One region of the Quatrionicoccus australiensis genome, then DNA from elsewhere that is predicted to be linked to it. Evidence: riboswitches for the same ligand, from Rfam matches in the RefSeq annotation. Region 1 holds a riboswitch; the other holds the start of a gene.

Region 1 (7,820 bases):
CGGCGAATGCGATTCCGGAATACACCGCGGCCAACGGCGTGCACGTGCGCGTCATCGCCGGCGAGAGCCAGGGCACGGCCGGCGCGGTACAACGCCCGGTGACCGAACCGCTCTACCTCGACATCCACCTGCCCGCCGGCAGCCATTTCGAGCAGGCGGTCCCGGCCGGGCATAACGCCTTCGCCTACGTCTATCGCGGCCGGGCCGATATCGGCGGGACAACGGTCAACGATCGCCAGATGGCCATTTTCGCTAACGACGGTGCCGGCAGTGTGCGGGTCGAAGCCGCGGAAGACAGCCGTCTGATCCTGGTTGCCGGCCAGCCGCTCAACGAAGCGATCGCTCAATACGGGCCGTTCGTCATGAACACTGCCGAGCAGATCGAGCAGACGCTGCGCGACTACCGTGATGGCAAGTTCGAGGCAGCAGTGGTGCAGGCGCTGTAAGGCGATGCGGTCGCTGCTGCCCGGTAGCCGCGGCATGCCTCGCGAATAAGTGCGGCATGTCGTGCGAATAGGGCCGGAGCGGGCGGTTTACAGCGCCAAGCCAATCGGCTCAAATGTACGTTCGCCCGCCCGTTTTTCCGCCCCGGCGGGCGCTTTCCTTGCGACGCCCGCCATGCACCCGCTTGCCCGATCACTGCCTGACGATGCTTCACCCGATCTCGCGCTGCGCGTCCGGGCCGATCAACTGCACCTTTTGTTCCGGCAGTCCTTTCCGGCGGTTTACATCAGCGTTCTCGTTGCCGCGATCGTCTGCCAGACCTTGTGGGGCGAAGTGCGGCACGAACTGTTGCTCGGCTGGTTGTTCGTGCTCTGCTTCTGCAGCATGCTCCGCTACACCCTGTTCCGGCAATACTGGAAGTGCCAGCCGCAAGGTTTGCAGATCCTCGACTGGGAAAAGCCGTACGCCCTGACGCTGTTTGCCACGTCCTCCTTCTGGGGCCTGGGCATGCTGTGGTTTGTCAGCGAAAGCACGCTGCTCTACCGCCTCGTCGAATTTCTTTTCTTGCTCGGCATGTCAGCCGGCGCCTTTTCGCACTACTCGGCGCGGCGCTACATGGTCATGGGGGCGATGACCAGTGTTCTGCTGCCGACGACGCTATGGTTTGTTGCCTGTGGTCAGCCGATGGAAGTCAGCCTCGGCGTCGCCGCGCTGTTGTTCATCGGCGTCCTGATCCAGGCCGGTAACGCGATGTCTGCCGCCCAGGCCGATAATTTCCGGCTCACCTACCGCCTCGAGGCTGCCCGGCAGAAAGCCGAACAGATGGCGCATACCGACGAACTGACCGGCCTGGAAAACCGGCGGGCCTTTTTCGAGCAGGGACAGGTTCTGGCCAATTATTGTGAACGCAAGCGCTTGCCGCTCAGCGTCGTCATGATCGACGCCGACCATTTCAAGCAGATCAACGACCGTTTCGGCCACGCCATCGGCGATGCCGTGCTCCGCCATCTGGCCGTGCAACTGAAGGAGAGCCGGCGTAAATCCGATATCTGCGGCCGGCTGGGCGGTGAAGAATTCGCCATGCTCCTGCCCGATACGCCGCTCGGCGAGGCGATGGTGCTGGCCGAGCGCCTCTGTCGCGCCTGCGCCGGACAAACGCTGCGCATCGACGGCGAAACCGTCGTCAACACGGTCAGTATCGGCGTCGCCAGCGAAGGCTATACCATCGAGCACATGCTCAGTTGCGCCGACGAAGCCCTCTATCAGGCCAAGGCGGCGGGGCGAAACCGGGTCATGGCCTGGTCCGACCAGGACGTCGTGGCGACCTGAGGCTGCCGCGCAGTCGTTCAGCTGCGATCGAGGCGTATGGTGTTGAGATCTTCCTCGACATCGCACTGCAGTTCGGCCAGTTCTTCCTCGTCGAAATTGAGGTAGTTGAGGGCGGCGGTGCCGTGCGCCATCCATTCCGTTTCGTCCGGCACATCGAGGAAGCGCGCGATCAGGTGGTCGGCGAGCAGGGAGATCGCGGTCAGGGCGCGCACTTCGTCGCTGACGGTCGACGCGCTGTCGGAGAGGATTTCGAAATTGTGATGCATGCGGATCGCCTTGACGATCAGTTCCGGCAGGTGCCAGTTGTGCGCCAGCATGGCGCCTACCGTTACGTGGTCCGTGCCATGCCGCTCGGTTTCCGTCTCCCACACGGCTTTGGCCGAGCGGTTGGCGATGAGCAGTGTCTCCTTGTAGTCGGGAAAACGCTGCATCAGGATGGGAATGCCGCAATCGTGGAACAGTCCGAAGGTGTAGGCATCCTCCTGGCTGATGCCGGGCACCCGCCGCGCCAGCCGGGTCGACACGGTGGCATGGTAATTCGAACGCTCCCAGAAACGTTCCATGCTGACGCCGTTCGATGACAGCGAGCGTTTCAGCGCCAGGCCGTTGACGATGCACAGGATGTTCTTCAAGCCGAGCACGGCCGCCGCCTTCTGCACTGTCTCGACCTTGTTGCGCAGCGCAAAGATCGGCGAGTTGGCCGTCTTCATCATCGATGCCGCCAGACTGAGATCGCCGCTGATCAGGCGGATGATCTTGTTGAAATCGACATCGGCACAGCGCGCCTCCTTGAGCAGGGCAGCGACAACCACGGGGCAGGGCGGGATGAAAATGGTCTTGAGAATGTCGGAGACGGAGTCGGCGGCAACCTCGGTATTGATGACGGCTTCGTTGAGCATGGCAACAACCTCCAGAGATAACGAACGATTCGGAGATCGAGGGCATCCTGCCCGCACACGCTGCAACTGCCTTGTTGGCAACCCCACTGTCATCGAGCCGGCGGACCGGTTCATTAGACTGGAAGCTTTGCGTCCCCGCCTTTCGACGGGTTTGCCCTGATCAATGAGCCGCCACCTTAGCAGCGCTTTTCGACACACTGTTGCGTTAAATCAAATAACTGTCACAGTCCGTGAAAAGAGCTCCCGTCGGGCGGTCGACCGTTAAAAAAGGCGCTTTTTGCGGCGCCCGATTGCGGCATGGTTGCGACCGATGGCGAAGCTGCTCGTCGCATGCATCGGGGCGTTCAGGAAACCATCCCGGATGCGACAATATCCATCCCAAAAACGGAAGGCGCCGCAATGGACTTCTCCCAGCTCAGTGAATCCCTGCAGCGCGATGCGGTCTGGGTCGTTTTTCTCAACGTGCTGGCGCAACAGGTCGGCCTGCCGGTGCCGGCGGTGCCCACCTTGCTGCTGGCCGGCAGCCTTGCCCTCGGTTCCGGGCAACTGGCCAGCATTCTGGCTGCGGCCATTGTTGCCTCGGTGCTTGCCGACTGGATGTGGTATTTGGCCGGCCGGGCCTTCGGCTACCGGGTGCTGTCCGGGCTGTGCCGCCTGTCGATCAACCCCGGCTCCTGCGTCAGCCAGACGGAAGCGCGCTTCGTGCGCTGGGGGCTTGGCTCGCTGGTCGTGGCCAAGTTCATTCCCGGCTTTTCCACCGTCGCTCCGCCGATTGCCGGCGCCTTGCGCATGCGCTTGCCCGGCTTCCTGCTCGCTGCGGCCACCGGTGCCGCGCTCTGGGCCGGACTGGCGCTGATCACCGGCTGGCTCCTGCGTGACGAGGTGCAAGCGACGATTGGCATGCTCGACCGGCATGCCGGCGGTGCGCTGATCGTGGCGGGCGGTGTGATCGTCGTCTGGCTGGGCTGGAAGCTGTGGCAGAAATATCGCTTCCAGCAATTGTCGGTCGTGCCGCACATCACCCCCGACGAACTGCTGGCCGCCATGGCGTCCGGACAAGCCCCGCTTCTGCTCGACCTGCGCGGCCCGGCCATGGTCGCCGAGAGTGGCCCGATCAGCGGTGCCACCCTGGCCGAACATGATCGCCTGCTTGATGCGGTCGGCGCGTGGCCCAAGCATCAGCCCATCGTCACTCTGTGCAATTGTCCGGAGGATGCCGGTGCGATCCTCGCCGCGCATCGGCTGCTCGAGGCAGGCTATTTGTCGGTGCGACCCTTGCAGGGCGGCTACGCGGCCTGGCTGGCGGCGAACGGCTAAGCTGGCCGGGGAGACAGAAATTTCCACCTGACCAGATGTAAAACCTCCCGGGTTGGAACTTTCCCGGGTAGCGAATGTCGGATTTTTGCAGCCGATACAAATAGTAGCGCCCGGTTTGTTGAGGAGAAGCGCTCGCGTAAACAGGGATGACAGCAGCGGGAAAACGCATGTAATGATGTTTTGCCATATTTGATATATATGGCATTATTGTCATGTGCGTTTTCGTCAAATATCCTGCTTCGTCACCCCTAAAGAGGTTTGCTCGGCCATGAATATCCAAATCAAGCAAAAGCTGCTCATTCTTGTTGCAGCTGCCTTGTTGGCGCTGGTCAGCGTCGGCCTGTTTTCTTTCCTGCAGGCGAGCAAGCTGAATAATGCGCTGAACGAGGCGATTGTTCGCCATGCGGTGGTTGTCGATGCCATCGACAGGGCGCGTGCCGCCCAGGTTCATTTCAAGACCCAGGTGCAGGAGTGGAAGAACATTTTGCTGCGCGGCAAGGATGTTGAAGCCTTCAACAAGCATCTGAAGGGATTTGACGAAGAAGAGCGTGTCGTGAAGGAGAGGCTTGCCCAGGTCCGGGCTGCCACTGCAACGCTGGGCGTTGAACGGCGCCTGAAGATCGATGAGGTGGTTTCCACCTTCGACAAACTGGGGCCGAGCTACCGCGATGCCCTCAAGCAATACGACCGTGCTGCCGCCGACCCGGCTGCTGCCGTTGACAAGCTGGTCAAGGGCATGGACCGCGCTCCGAGCAAGGCAATTGACGAGCTGGTGGCAGAAATGCAGAACATTTCGACCGAATTCAACGCCGACGAAGCCGCGAAGGCGGCGGAGACCTTCTCTGCCGTCAAGACCGGGCTGCTTGCCTCGCTTCTCGTTGCGGTCATTGTCCTTGGCATCCTGTCCGTCTTTCTGGTCAGATCCATTACCGGCCCGCTGGCGAGCCTGGAGGCAACGATGACCCAGATTGCCGATAACGGCGACCTCACCAGGCGTGCTGCCATCCACCATCAGGACGAAATCGGCCGTATGGCGGGGGCCTTCAACACCATGATGGGCCGTCTGCAAAAAATCATCGGCGAAGTGCATGGCGCCAGCCAGCAGGTCTCTGTCGCTTCCGAGCAATTGGCAGGCTCCTCACGCTCCTTGGCCGATGTCTCCGAACAGCAGTCGAATGCCGTGGCGAGCAGTGCGGCCGCCATCGAGCAACTGACCGTGGCCATTTCATCGGTCTCGGAAACGGCCGGGGATGTGTACTCTCTGGCGCATGCCAGCGTCGAGCGCACGGATGAAGGCTCGCGCAAGGTGTCGCAACTGGTCGGCGAAGTCGATCGCATCCAGCAGAACATGAACGAGATAGCCCGTACCGTCGATGCCTTCGTCAAGAGCACCGAAGCGATTACCGGCATGACCAAAGAAGTGCGTGACATTGCCGACCAGACCAACCTGCTCGCACTCAATGCGGCCATCGAGGCGGCGCGCGCAGGTGAGGCTGGGCGGGGATTTGCCGTGGTGGCCGACGAGGTGCGCAAGCTGGCGGAAAAATCCGGTCTGTCGGCCAAGGAAATCGATGCCGTTACCCAGACGATCGTGGCGCAATCAGGTGCCGTTCAGGCCGCGATTGATGCCGGGGAGCAATCCATCCAGACCAGCACGAGAATCGCCAGTGAAGTGGAGGGCGTTCTCAGTCATTCGCGCGACTCCGTGATGCAGTCGCGGCACGGCGTCACCGAAATCAGCAATTCGGTCACCGAGCAGAAGGTCGCCTCCACCGAAATCGCGCAGAGCATGGAACGCATTGCCAACATGGTGGAAGAAAACAACGCGGCGGCACAGAGCATCAGTGCCTCAACCGATGACCTCCGCTCGCTTTCGCAACGCCTGGCGCTGACGGTTGCGGAGTTTCGTGTGGCTTAGTTTGGCGGGATGAGGCGGTCGGCCGCCGTCAGCCGGACTTCGAGGTGTGACGCGGGCCGAGCAGTGCACGTGCTGTCGCATCGTCCAGCGCTTTGCAATAAGGCGCACCATCGCTGCGGAACATGAAGAAGCAGTAATCGCCCGCCGGCATCCGCACGACACGCGTCAGGACGTAAGCAAGCAGGGCGCCGCCCGACTGCTCGATTTCCTCCTTCTCGCTGACAATCTCGACGCCGGCTGGATGCGTCAGCAGCCGGGCAAATGCCGCCTCGGCCTCGATCCGGAAGCCGGCCGCGAAACGCCGCTTGCGGCGATTCTGCAGAAGCAGGATGGCACCGGTAATGAGCAGCGAAGCGATGATGGCAGTGATGTTTATGCGCCGATTATTGCCCGGTCGCAGCTTGCTTAGCCGGTTTGGCCTGCGATTTCGTGCGGCGGCTCAGTCGGGCAAAAACGTTCAAGTTGAGGCGCCTGCGCGGCTTTTCGCGCAGGTCGCCTCGAACGACGGGTTAGGCGCTCTTGCTGGCAAAGTCGGCACGCCCGATTCATAGTTTACGTTCTACTTCGCTGATTACCAGACTGCCGCTATCGACTTGCAGCGTGAAACGCACCTCGCCAGGTAGGCCATCTGCGTCGACGTACTGGACAGTCGCAACCGATGGTTCTGGACCAGTCTGAAAGCTAAGGCTGATGACATCACCATTGGAGAATACGGCTTGATTGTGATGGGTCAGGCCTATAAGCGGTGGCTCGAATCTCATGCGTAGCTTAGTAGCCGTATTGCCCACGTTGACCACTTTTATCTTGTATTCGGTGACGTCGCCACTACGAATCGTAGTGGAATGTTGTGGAACAAGCTTCGGTCTAGCAGCATCGCGCCGCCTTTCACGCTCTTCCTCAAGCGCTCGCAGCTCTTGCTGCATCTGTTCTCTGCTAACAGCGACCAACTGGCTCTGCTGTTCGACGGAGTTTCTCAATTCTTCTGCCTGGAGCTCAAGTGCCTTGGTACTTTGGCGAAGTTCCTCACCCTGCTGCAGGTAGCCGAGTACGAGCCACAAGAAAGCTAGCGGCGCAAAAAATCCGGCAAAGAAATCACCCCACGCGTTGAGTTCAGTTGGCTGCTTTTGACTCCACAGCATGTACGCAGCGAATAGAAGCCATGCGATTGTGACGATCAAGCCAAAAAGAAATTTCTTGTCTCTCATTAGCAATCCTTCGGCATATTGCCAGCTGAATTCATTGTCTGCATCCAAGCGCCTAACGTAAAGTCGATGGCGATTTCGCCACGTATTCCGGGGCGGCGCCTGCCATTCTGGCGAACATGGCGGGCCGAACGGCGCTTGTATGCTGGAGGGGAACCGAATCCGGGCTGATATTCATCGTGATCTGCATCCGCCAATTGCGTCATTGAGGTGAATCGCCCGGCCAGTCGGCCGGGGCGATTGTTTTCAGGGCAAGAGGATACGGAGTGCCAAGATTGATGTCGATAGGATATGGCGTCCCATGCGAGAGTTCAGCGGTTCAAGGCCGGCGATTCAGGTGATTTTCTGGCGCAGTTCGTTCCGGCTGCCCACCGCTTTCTCCGCCGCCGCGCTGCGCACCGGCCCGAAGCCGCGTACCTCGGCCGGCCAGTTGGCCAGGGCGATGGTTTCCGGGCTGGGGCGATGGCCGACGATCACGTCGAGGTCGCTTTCGTAATCAGCCAATAATTTGCGGTCGACCGTGTTTTCCGGGCTGTTTTGCCAGGGATCGAGCCAGCTGCCGCGTAAGCGGCGGGCCTTGGCCATGACTTTGAAGAGCGGTAGCAGCCAGGCGCCGAAGCGCAGCTTTTTCGGCCGGCCGTCGGGGCCGGGGCGGCTCAGGCCGGGCGGGGCGAGGTGGAAGCTGAGGCGCAGTTCGCCGTCGAAACGCTC
Region 2 (7,820 bases), 790 kb from region 1:
ATCGAAGAAGGCCTCAAGCACATGGTCCAGGCGATTTCCGCCTGTCCGACCACGATTGACGACATCCTCGAAATGGCCGCCAAGGTTGAAACCGAGGAAATGCGCATCGACGAACTGGTCGACGGCCTGATCGACCCGAATGCCGTTGAAGCCGCGCCGGCCGCCCCTGAAGTTGCCGAAGAAATCGAAGAAGACGAAGAAGATGCCGGCGATGACGAAGAAGGTGGTGGCGCAGCCGCTGCCGTTTCCGCCTCGCTGCTGCAGCTGAAGGTCGACGCCCTCGAGCGTTTCGACATCATCAAGGGTCTGCACACCAAGATGCAGAAGCTGTTGCACAGCAAGGGCCCGCAGGACAAGGCCTACCTCAAGCTGCAACAGCAGATTTCCGACGAGCTGATGAACATCCGCTTCACCTCGCGCTCGATCGAGCGCCTGTGTGACAGCGTGCGCGGCATGGTCGAGCAGGTGCGCGGCTGCGAGCGCAAGATCCAGCAAATCTGCGTGGACCGCGTCAAGATGCCGCGCCCGCACTTCATCCAGTCCTTCCCGGGCAACGAAGTCAATCTCGACTGGGCCGACGGCGAAATCGCTGCCGCCCCCAAGACCTACGTCGCCGTCCTGACCCGCAACGGCCCGGCCATCAAGGAAGAACAAAAAAAGCTGCTCGCCCTGCAGGACCGCATCGGCATTCCGCTCAAGGACCTGAAAGACATCAACAAACAGATGTCGACCGGTGAAGCCAAGGCCCGTCGCGCCAAGCGCGAAATGACCGAGGCCAACCTGCGCCTGGTCATCTCGATCGCCAAGAAATACACCAATCGCGGCCTGCAGTTCCTCGACCTGATCCAGGAAGGCAACATCGGCCTGATGAAGGCGGTGGACAAGTTCGAATACCGCCGCGGCTACAAGTTCTCGACGTATGCCACGTGGTGGATCCGCCAGGCTATCACCCGCTCCATCGCCGACCAGGCACGGACCATCCGCATCCCGGTGCACATGATCGAAACGATCAACAAGATGAACCGGATCAGCCGCCAGATCCTGCAGGAAACGGGTGCCGAACCCGATCCCGCCACGCTGGCCAAGAAGATGGACATGCCGGAAGAGAAGATCCGCAAGATCATGAAGATTTCCAAGGAGCCCATCTCCATGGAAACCCCGATCGGCGACGACGACGACTCGCATCTCGGCGACTTCATCGAAGACTCCGGCACTCTGGCTCCGGCCGATGCGGCGATGTACTCCAGCCTGCGTGGCGTCACCAAGGAAATCCTGGACACGCTGACGACGAGGGAAGCTAAGGTCCTGCGCATGCGTTTCGGTATCGAAATGAACACCGACCACACGCTGGAAGAAGTCGGCAAGCAATTCGACGTCACCCGCGAACGCATCCGCCAGATCGAAGCCAAGGCCCTGCGTAAGCTGCGCCACCCGAGCCGCTCCGACAAGCTGCGCAGCTTCGTCGACACCAACGGCAACTAAAGCTTTCCGGGCCCGTAGCTCAGTTGGTTAGAGCAGAGGACTCATAATCCTTTGGTCCACGGTTCAAGTCCGTGCGGGCCCACCAAACAAAAAGCCATCCTTGCGGATGGCTTTTTTCTTTCCGGCAATCGCCGGGAAAATGTCAGATCAGCACGCAGGCGTGTGTCAGTTGCGTGGTTATGCCGATCAGTTGCACTTCAAAATCAGCCTTGGCGTCGCCGTTGGTATCGGCCATCAGGACGCCGGATTTGAAGCACAGGTCACCGGCAACGCCGGTGAAGCCGGCATCGGCCCAGTGCAGGCTTTGGTTGTTGGGCAGGGTGACGCCGGTGAGCAACTGGGTGAGGTCGATGCGGTCGCCCTGGGCGACGCTGAAGTCATAGACGATGTCGCGTGTCGCACCAGCCGAGGAATCAGTCACGCCAAGGAACCTGAAGATATCGGCACCGATGCCGCCGGTCAGCTTGTCGGCTCCCTGACCGCCAATCAGGATGTCGTTGCCGGCACCACCGTTCAGGATATTGCTGGCTGCATTGCCAACCAGGATGTTGACCAGATCGTTGCCGGTGCCGGTGCTGGCGACCAGACCGGTCAGCGTCAGATTCTCGACATTGGCAGACAGGGTGCAACTCACCGACGAGAACACGTTGTCCACGCCCTGATTCAGCAGTTCAACGATCTTGTCGTTTGGATTGTCGAGCAGATAGGTATCGTTGCCCAGCCCGCCAATCAGCGTGTCCGCACCATCTCCGCCATCAAGTACATTGTTGGCGGCATTCCCGGTCAGCGTATTGTTGAGCGCATTGCCCGCACCGTTGACCGCTGCCGTTCCGGTCAGCGTCAGATTTTCGATATTGGCCCCCAGAGTCTGGCCGAATGCCGACAGGACTGTATCCATACCTTGCCCGACCAACTCGACAACAACATCGCGGGTGCTGTCGAGAAGGTAGGTGTCGTTACCGATACCGCCGGCCATGGTGTCGTTACCGGCACCACCATCCAGCAGATTGTTGCCACTGTTGCCGATCAGCGTATTGTCCAACGCGTTGCCGGTGCCATTGATCGAGGCCGTGCCGGCCAGGGCAAGCTTTTCCACGTTGCCGGTCAGGGTATAGCTGACTGCCGACTGCACCAGGTCAGTACCCTGCCCGACCTGCTCGATGACGACATCCAGCGCATTATCGACGACATAGATGTCGTTACCCAGGCCGCCGGCCATGATGTCGGCGCCCGCCAGACCATTCAGGATATTGTCGCCGGCATTGCCGAGCAGACTGTTGGCGACGGCGCTCCCGGTCGCATTGATATTGGCCGAGCCACTCAGCACCAGATTTTCGAGATTCGCCCCCAGGGTCAGCGAAAGCGAAGCAATCACGGTGTCGTTGCCCTGTCCGGCCAGCTCGATGGCCTTGTCCTGCAGATTATCGACAACATAAGTGTCATTGCCCAGGCCACCGGTCATGCTGTCGACGCCAGCGCCGCCATTGAGGATGTTGTCGGCCGCATTGCCGATCAGGATGTCATTGCCGGCACCGCCAACGGCATTTTCGATCACGACATTGCGGGCGATCGAGATGTTGTTGGTCATTGCATCGCAGTTGGAAAAACTGCCGGCAACCAGCGAAATGCGTGAAGCACCGGCAAAGCCGGAGAGGTCGAGCGTGTCGTTGCCGGCCGCATCATAGATGCAGAGTACCGGATGGGCGTTGGCGGCAAAGTCGAAAACCGTACCGGTCAACGTGCTGTTAAAGCCATAAACGGTATTGCCACTGCGCGTCGAGGTATCGACGCCGTAAAGCGCCTGCAGCGCCATGATGTCGTTCATCATCGGCGTTTGCGCGTAGTGCACCTTGTTGTCGCCGGCAATCCAGTCGGAGCCGGTCTTGGCTGCGGTGAAGTAAGACATGATGGTGTATTGCTGGCTGTCCTGCATGTACACCGCGCTCATCTCGTAAGTCGGTGAGCCACCGTTGTAGGCACCGGGATGCGACAGCCCGAGGGCATGGCCGATTTCATGGCCGATCGCCATGCCGCCCCAGTCGCCCAGCGTCGGATTGACCAGGTTGTTGGTGCCCGAGTTGCTACCGTAAGCCGGATTCAGATAAACGCCGGCACCATAGCTGCTGGGGTAATACGAATAGGCGTAAGACGGGGCAGAACTGTTGGCCAGCGTGATGTTGGCCTTCGCACCATCGGCAATGCGCACGATGGAAGCACCGACCACATCATCCCAGGCACGCATCCAGTAATCGGTCATCGCCTGCTGGCTGGCCGTGGCATGCGAAAAGCCGGCGCTCTCGGGTGCGGCAGCCGAAATGCTGGTCGGAAAATTGTAGGTGATGACGCTGCTGTGCCATGCGGCACCACCCGTATTGGTCAGCGAAGTGACAACCTGGGCATCGTTGTAAACCGGTTTGGCGGCCATCGTGAATCCTCAAGGCAAGGAAGACGAATGGCGCAAAGCGAGCAGGAGAAGCATCCATCCTGGCAACCCGGCGAACCTGACATCTCGCGATGCGGTAGTCCCGTGGCTTTGCGTCACCGCCTTTCGAACGGTTTTGCATTTAACTGATATATGCGACAACTTTAGCACTTTTTACATTATTAAAGCAAGCCCGGACAGATCCCCCCCCATATGGTCACCTGGACTTGTAAAATCCACTTTTACCGCACGGGGCAAACCCATGTTCTACGGCATCACCGATCTCGCCACCTTCGTCCTGGGAACCATCGCCATCGTGCTGCTGCCCGGGCCGAACTCACTGTACGTGATGACAATCGCCTCGCGCCTGGGCATTGCGAAAGGCTACCAAGGTGCCTGCGGCATCTTTGTCGGCGATACGGTGCTGATGATTCTCTCGGTGACCGGGATTTCGTCGCTGTTGCAAACCACGCCGGCCCTGTTCATGGCGCTCAAGTACGCTGGAGCCGCCTATCTTGCCTGGCTGGGCATCAACCTGCTGCGGGCGGCCCGGCGCACCTGGCGCGGCGCCGGCAAGGCGCAGCTGGAAACGACAACGCTGGAAACCGCGCGGCCATTTCGCACGGCCTTGCTGATCAGCCTGACCAATCCCAAGGCCATCCTCTTTTTCGTGTCCTTCTTCATCCAGTTCGTCGCCCACGACTATCCGCACCCGGCCTTGTCCTTCCTGATTCTCGGGGTGATTGTGCAGATCCTCAGCGCGCTTTACCTGACCGGACTGATTTTCGGCGGTACGCACCTGGCGCGGCATTTCCGCGAACGGCAACGCCTGGCGGCAGTCGGCAACCTGGCGGTTGGCGGCCTGTTCATCGGCTTCGGCATCAAGCTGGCGAGCGCGACGCTGGGCTAAGGCTGCCGGCACCATCGCCGGAGCGGACTATGCGCCCGCCAGCCCGAGTCGCCACAAGGAGGTGACCTCGGCGGCGCGCGCCGCGTGCAGCGGGTCGCTCGCGTCGCGCGTCTTCGGGTGTTGCGGGCGGGTGTCAAGGCGATCGATGACGCGCAGGCCGCCGGCGGCAATCCAGCCCTGCAGTTCTTCGCGCGAGCGCAGGCCGAGGTGTTCGGCGAGATCGGAAAGAATCAGCCAGCCCTCGCCGCCCGGCGTCAGATGCGCCGCCAGGCCGCCGAGGAAGCCGCGCAGCATGCGCGAATCGGGGTCGTAGACGGCGTATTCGATCGGCGAACTGGGCTGCGCCGGCACCCAGGGCGGGTTGCAGACGACGAGCGGGGCGCGGCCTTCGGGGAAGAGATCGGCTTTCTGCAACTGCACCGCAGCGGCCAAGCCGAGTTTTTGCACGTTTTCCGTGGCGCAGGCCAGTGCCCGGTCGTCCATGTCGGTCGCCACGACCTGCGCGACACCACGGCGGGCGAGGATGGCGGCGATGATGCCGGAGCCGGTGCCGATGTCGAAGGCGAGCGCGCAATCGGCCGGCAACGGCGCGCGCGCGACCAAGTCGACATATTCGCCGCGCACCGGCGAGAAAACGCCGTAATGCGGGTAGATGCGGCCTTCGACGGCAGGCACCGGGATGCCCTTCTTGCGCCATTCGTAAGCGCTGATCACGGCCAGCAGTTCGCGCAGCGCGACGACGCTCGCCGCGCCGTCCGGTTCGCCCCAGGCGGCGCGACAGGCGTCTGCAGTTTCCTGGGCGCGGCGCAGCGGCACGCTGAAATCGCCGGCCACCGGCACGAGCAGGCGCGCCAGCAAGGCAGCGCGTTCGCCCTGCGTCTGGCGATGCCGGGCGAAGGCTTCGGCCGCGGTTTTTGCCGGTTTGCCGCGCCCCGCGCCGAAACGACGGTCGGCGCGCTTGCTCAGCGCTTCCATGAGATGCCGGGCATTGACCCAGTCGCCGCGCCAGAGCAGCGCCGTGCCGGCCTCCATCTGGCGGTAGGCGGCATCGGCCGAGGTGCGATCATCGGCAATGGCAACGGTGGACGGCGCCGCCAGAGCGGCTTCGGAGCGCCAGACGGCGCGCTGGGTTTGGCCGGCTTCCGACCATACAAGAGTGGCATTCATGGCGGCATTGTAAGCCCAGGGCCGGAAACGGCTTTGCCCGTTTCCGTACGGTCGACCGCTGCGGCCGGGCATTTTTCACCGCAACGATCAAGAAAGAAGTTGGAAAGCCGGCCGATAAGCCGGGTTCTGTTCCCCCCTTGCGGGGTTCGGCAATCATTCCTCTAGGCCTGCCATTGCTGACAGGCTCAAGCAACCTACCCGGAAGCAGCGCGGGCCACGCCTAGTGCTTCCCTATTTGGTCTTGCTCCGGATGGGGTTTGCCATGCCGTCCGCCGTTACCGTGGACGCGGTGAGCTCTTACCTCGCCGTTTCACCCTTACCTGATCTCCTTGCGGAGCCATCGGCGGTTTGTTTTCTGTTGCACTTTCCGTTGCCTTGGGTCTTGCGACTTATAGCACCCAGTCGTTAACTGGCATCCTGCCCTGCGGAGCCCGGACTTTCCTCCCGGCAGCGAAGTTGCCCCCGCCGCCCAGCGATTGCCTGGCCGACTTTCCAGGCGCGGATTATACGCACCCCGGCGTCGGCCCGGCCGACTATCGCGCCGCCGGGCGGTCGACCGCAAAAAACAGTGCATTTTCATCTTGCGCAGCAAGCCCGCATCACTCAACTGCTCAGCGCATCGCCGACCCGGTCGACGCGGCGAAAACGCAGGAAATGCCCCTTGTAGGCTTCGCCGTCGGCAAAGATGCAATCGGCGCTGCTTTCGCTGTAGAGATAGCCCTGACCGGCCATGGCTCGGCGAAAGGCCGGCCGGTTGCCGCGGTTCGGGTCGACGATCAGCACTTCCGCCCCCGCTGCTGCGTGGCGCTCGATGAAGGCGGCGAGCACGGCCGGCTGGTCGCGCTCGTAGAGCAGGTCGCTGCCGATGATCAGATCGAATTTGCCGAGCCCGGGATTGGCCGCCGCCCAGTTGCCGTCCTCGTACTTGAGCGGCCCGAGATGGTTGAGCAGCCGGTTCTCCTCGAGAAAGAGGCGGCTCAGCGGATGGCAGTCGCTGGCCGTCATGTCGCCCTGGCGACGATGCACGACCAGGCTGGCCAGGCCGAGGCCGGCGCCGATTTCGAGAATGCGCTTGCCGGTCAGCGCGTAACTGTCCATGACCCCGGCCAGCACCCGCGCCGAGGGCCAGACCTGCCCGAACAGGGACCAGCTGGCCGAGGAGATGCCGAGCCCGGCGGCCTCGCCGAGCGGATCGTCGAATTGCTGACTGTCGAGCAGCGAGCGGATCAGGTAATCCGTGCTGCCGACGCTGATCGTCTGGTAGCGGACCTGGTAGTCGGCCATGGGCATTCCTCCCGGAACAAGGCGTGGTGGCGAATCAGAAAATGTTCTGATCGAACGGGCACGACGCTTGGGGAAGTGGAATGCGGGCCGAAGAGGCAGTCGCTGGGACGGGCCGGCAAGCGGCCTGACGTCAGGGTAACACTTTGCCGGGCCGAATCACTCGGCAGGCAAGGGCAGCGCCGTACGGTCGACGACCTTTCTGAGCACAAAACTGGAATGCACGCCGGTGACACCCTGGATGCGGGTGATCTTGTTGAGCAGCAGATCCTGGTAGGCATCCATGTCGCGGATTACCACCTTGAGCTGGTAATCCGACTGCTGGCCGGTGATCAGCAGGCACTCCAGCACTTCCGGGATTTCTGCAATCGTCGCCTCCAGGTTGGCGAAGCGCTCCGGCGTGTGCTGGTCCATCGAGATGCCGATCAGCGCCATCAGCGACAGGCCGAGCTTCTTGGCGTCGAGCAGCGCGCGGTAGCCGGTGATCAGGCCGGCCTCTTCCAGCGTGCGCACCCGGCGCAGACAGGGCGACGGCGACAGGCCGATGCGGTCGGCCAG

Evidence for each region. Region 1 has a riboswitch for cyclic di-GMP ahead of KI612_RS01285 (HDOD domain-containing protein). Riboswitches for the same ligand answer to the same signal wherever they lie in the genome.
Region 2: linked by a shared signal. The riboswitch ahead of KI612_RS17445 (M10 family metallopeptidase C-terminal domain-containing protein) and the one ahead of KI612_RS01285 (HDOD domain-containing protein) in region 1 are both predicted to bind cyclic di-GMP.

What each region holds. Positions count from the first base shown of each region.
Region 1 is NZ_CP075188.1:276,122-283,941, forward strand. Features, by position in the region: gene KI612_RS01275 (pirin family protein) at 1-446, shown strand, start outside; gene KI612_RS01280 (GGDEF domain-containing protein) at 619-1,773, shown strand; gene KI612_RS01285 (HDOD domain-containing protein) at 1,791-2,672, opposite strand; cyclic di-GMP riboswitch class I at 2,746-2,838, opposite strand; gene KI612_RS01290 (VTT domain-containing protein) at 3,072-3,989, shown strand; gene KI612_RS01295 (methyl-accepting chemotaxis protein) at 4,258-5,907, shown strand; gene KI612_RS01300 (hypothetical protein) at 5,954-6,316, shown strand; gene KI612_RS01305 (hypothetical protein) at 6,453-7,160, opposite strand; gene KI612_RS01310 (indolepyruvate ferredoxin oxidoreductase family protein) at 7,443-7,820, opposite strand, start outside.
Region 2 is NZ_CP075188.1:3,656,330-3,664,149, forward strand. Features, by position in the region: gene rpoD (RNA polymerase sigma factor RpoD) at 1-1,482, shown strand, start outside; tRNA gene KI612_RS17440 (tRNA-Ile) at 1,491-1,567, shown strand; gene KI612_RS17445 (M10 family metallopeptidase C-terminal domain-containing protein) at 1,625-3,907, opposite strand; cyclic di-GMP riboswitch class I at 3,966-4,055, opposite strand; gene leuE (leucine efflux protein LeuE) at 4,167-4,814, shown strand; gene KI612_RS17455 (50S ribosomal protein L11 methyltransferase) at 4,842-5,981, opposite strand; RNA gene rnpB (RNase P RNA component class A) at 6,081-6,473, opposite strand; gene KI612_RS17465 (class I SAM-dependent methyltransferase) at 6,585-7,265, opposite strand; gene KI612_RS17470 (Lrp/AsnC family transcriptional regulator) at 7,422-7,820, opposite strand, start outside.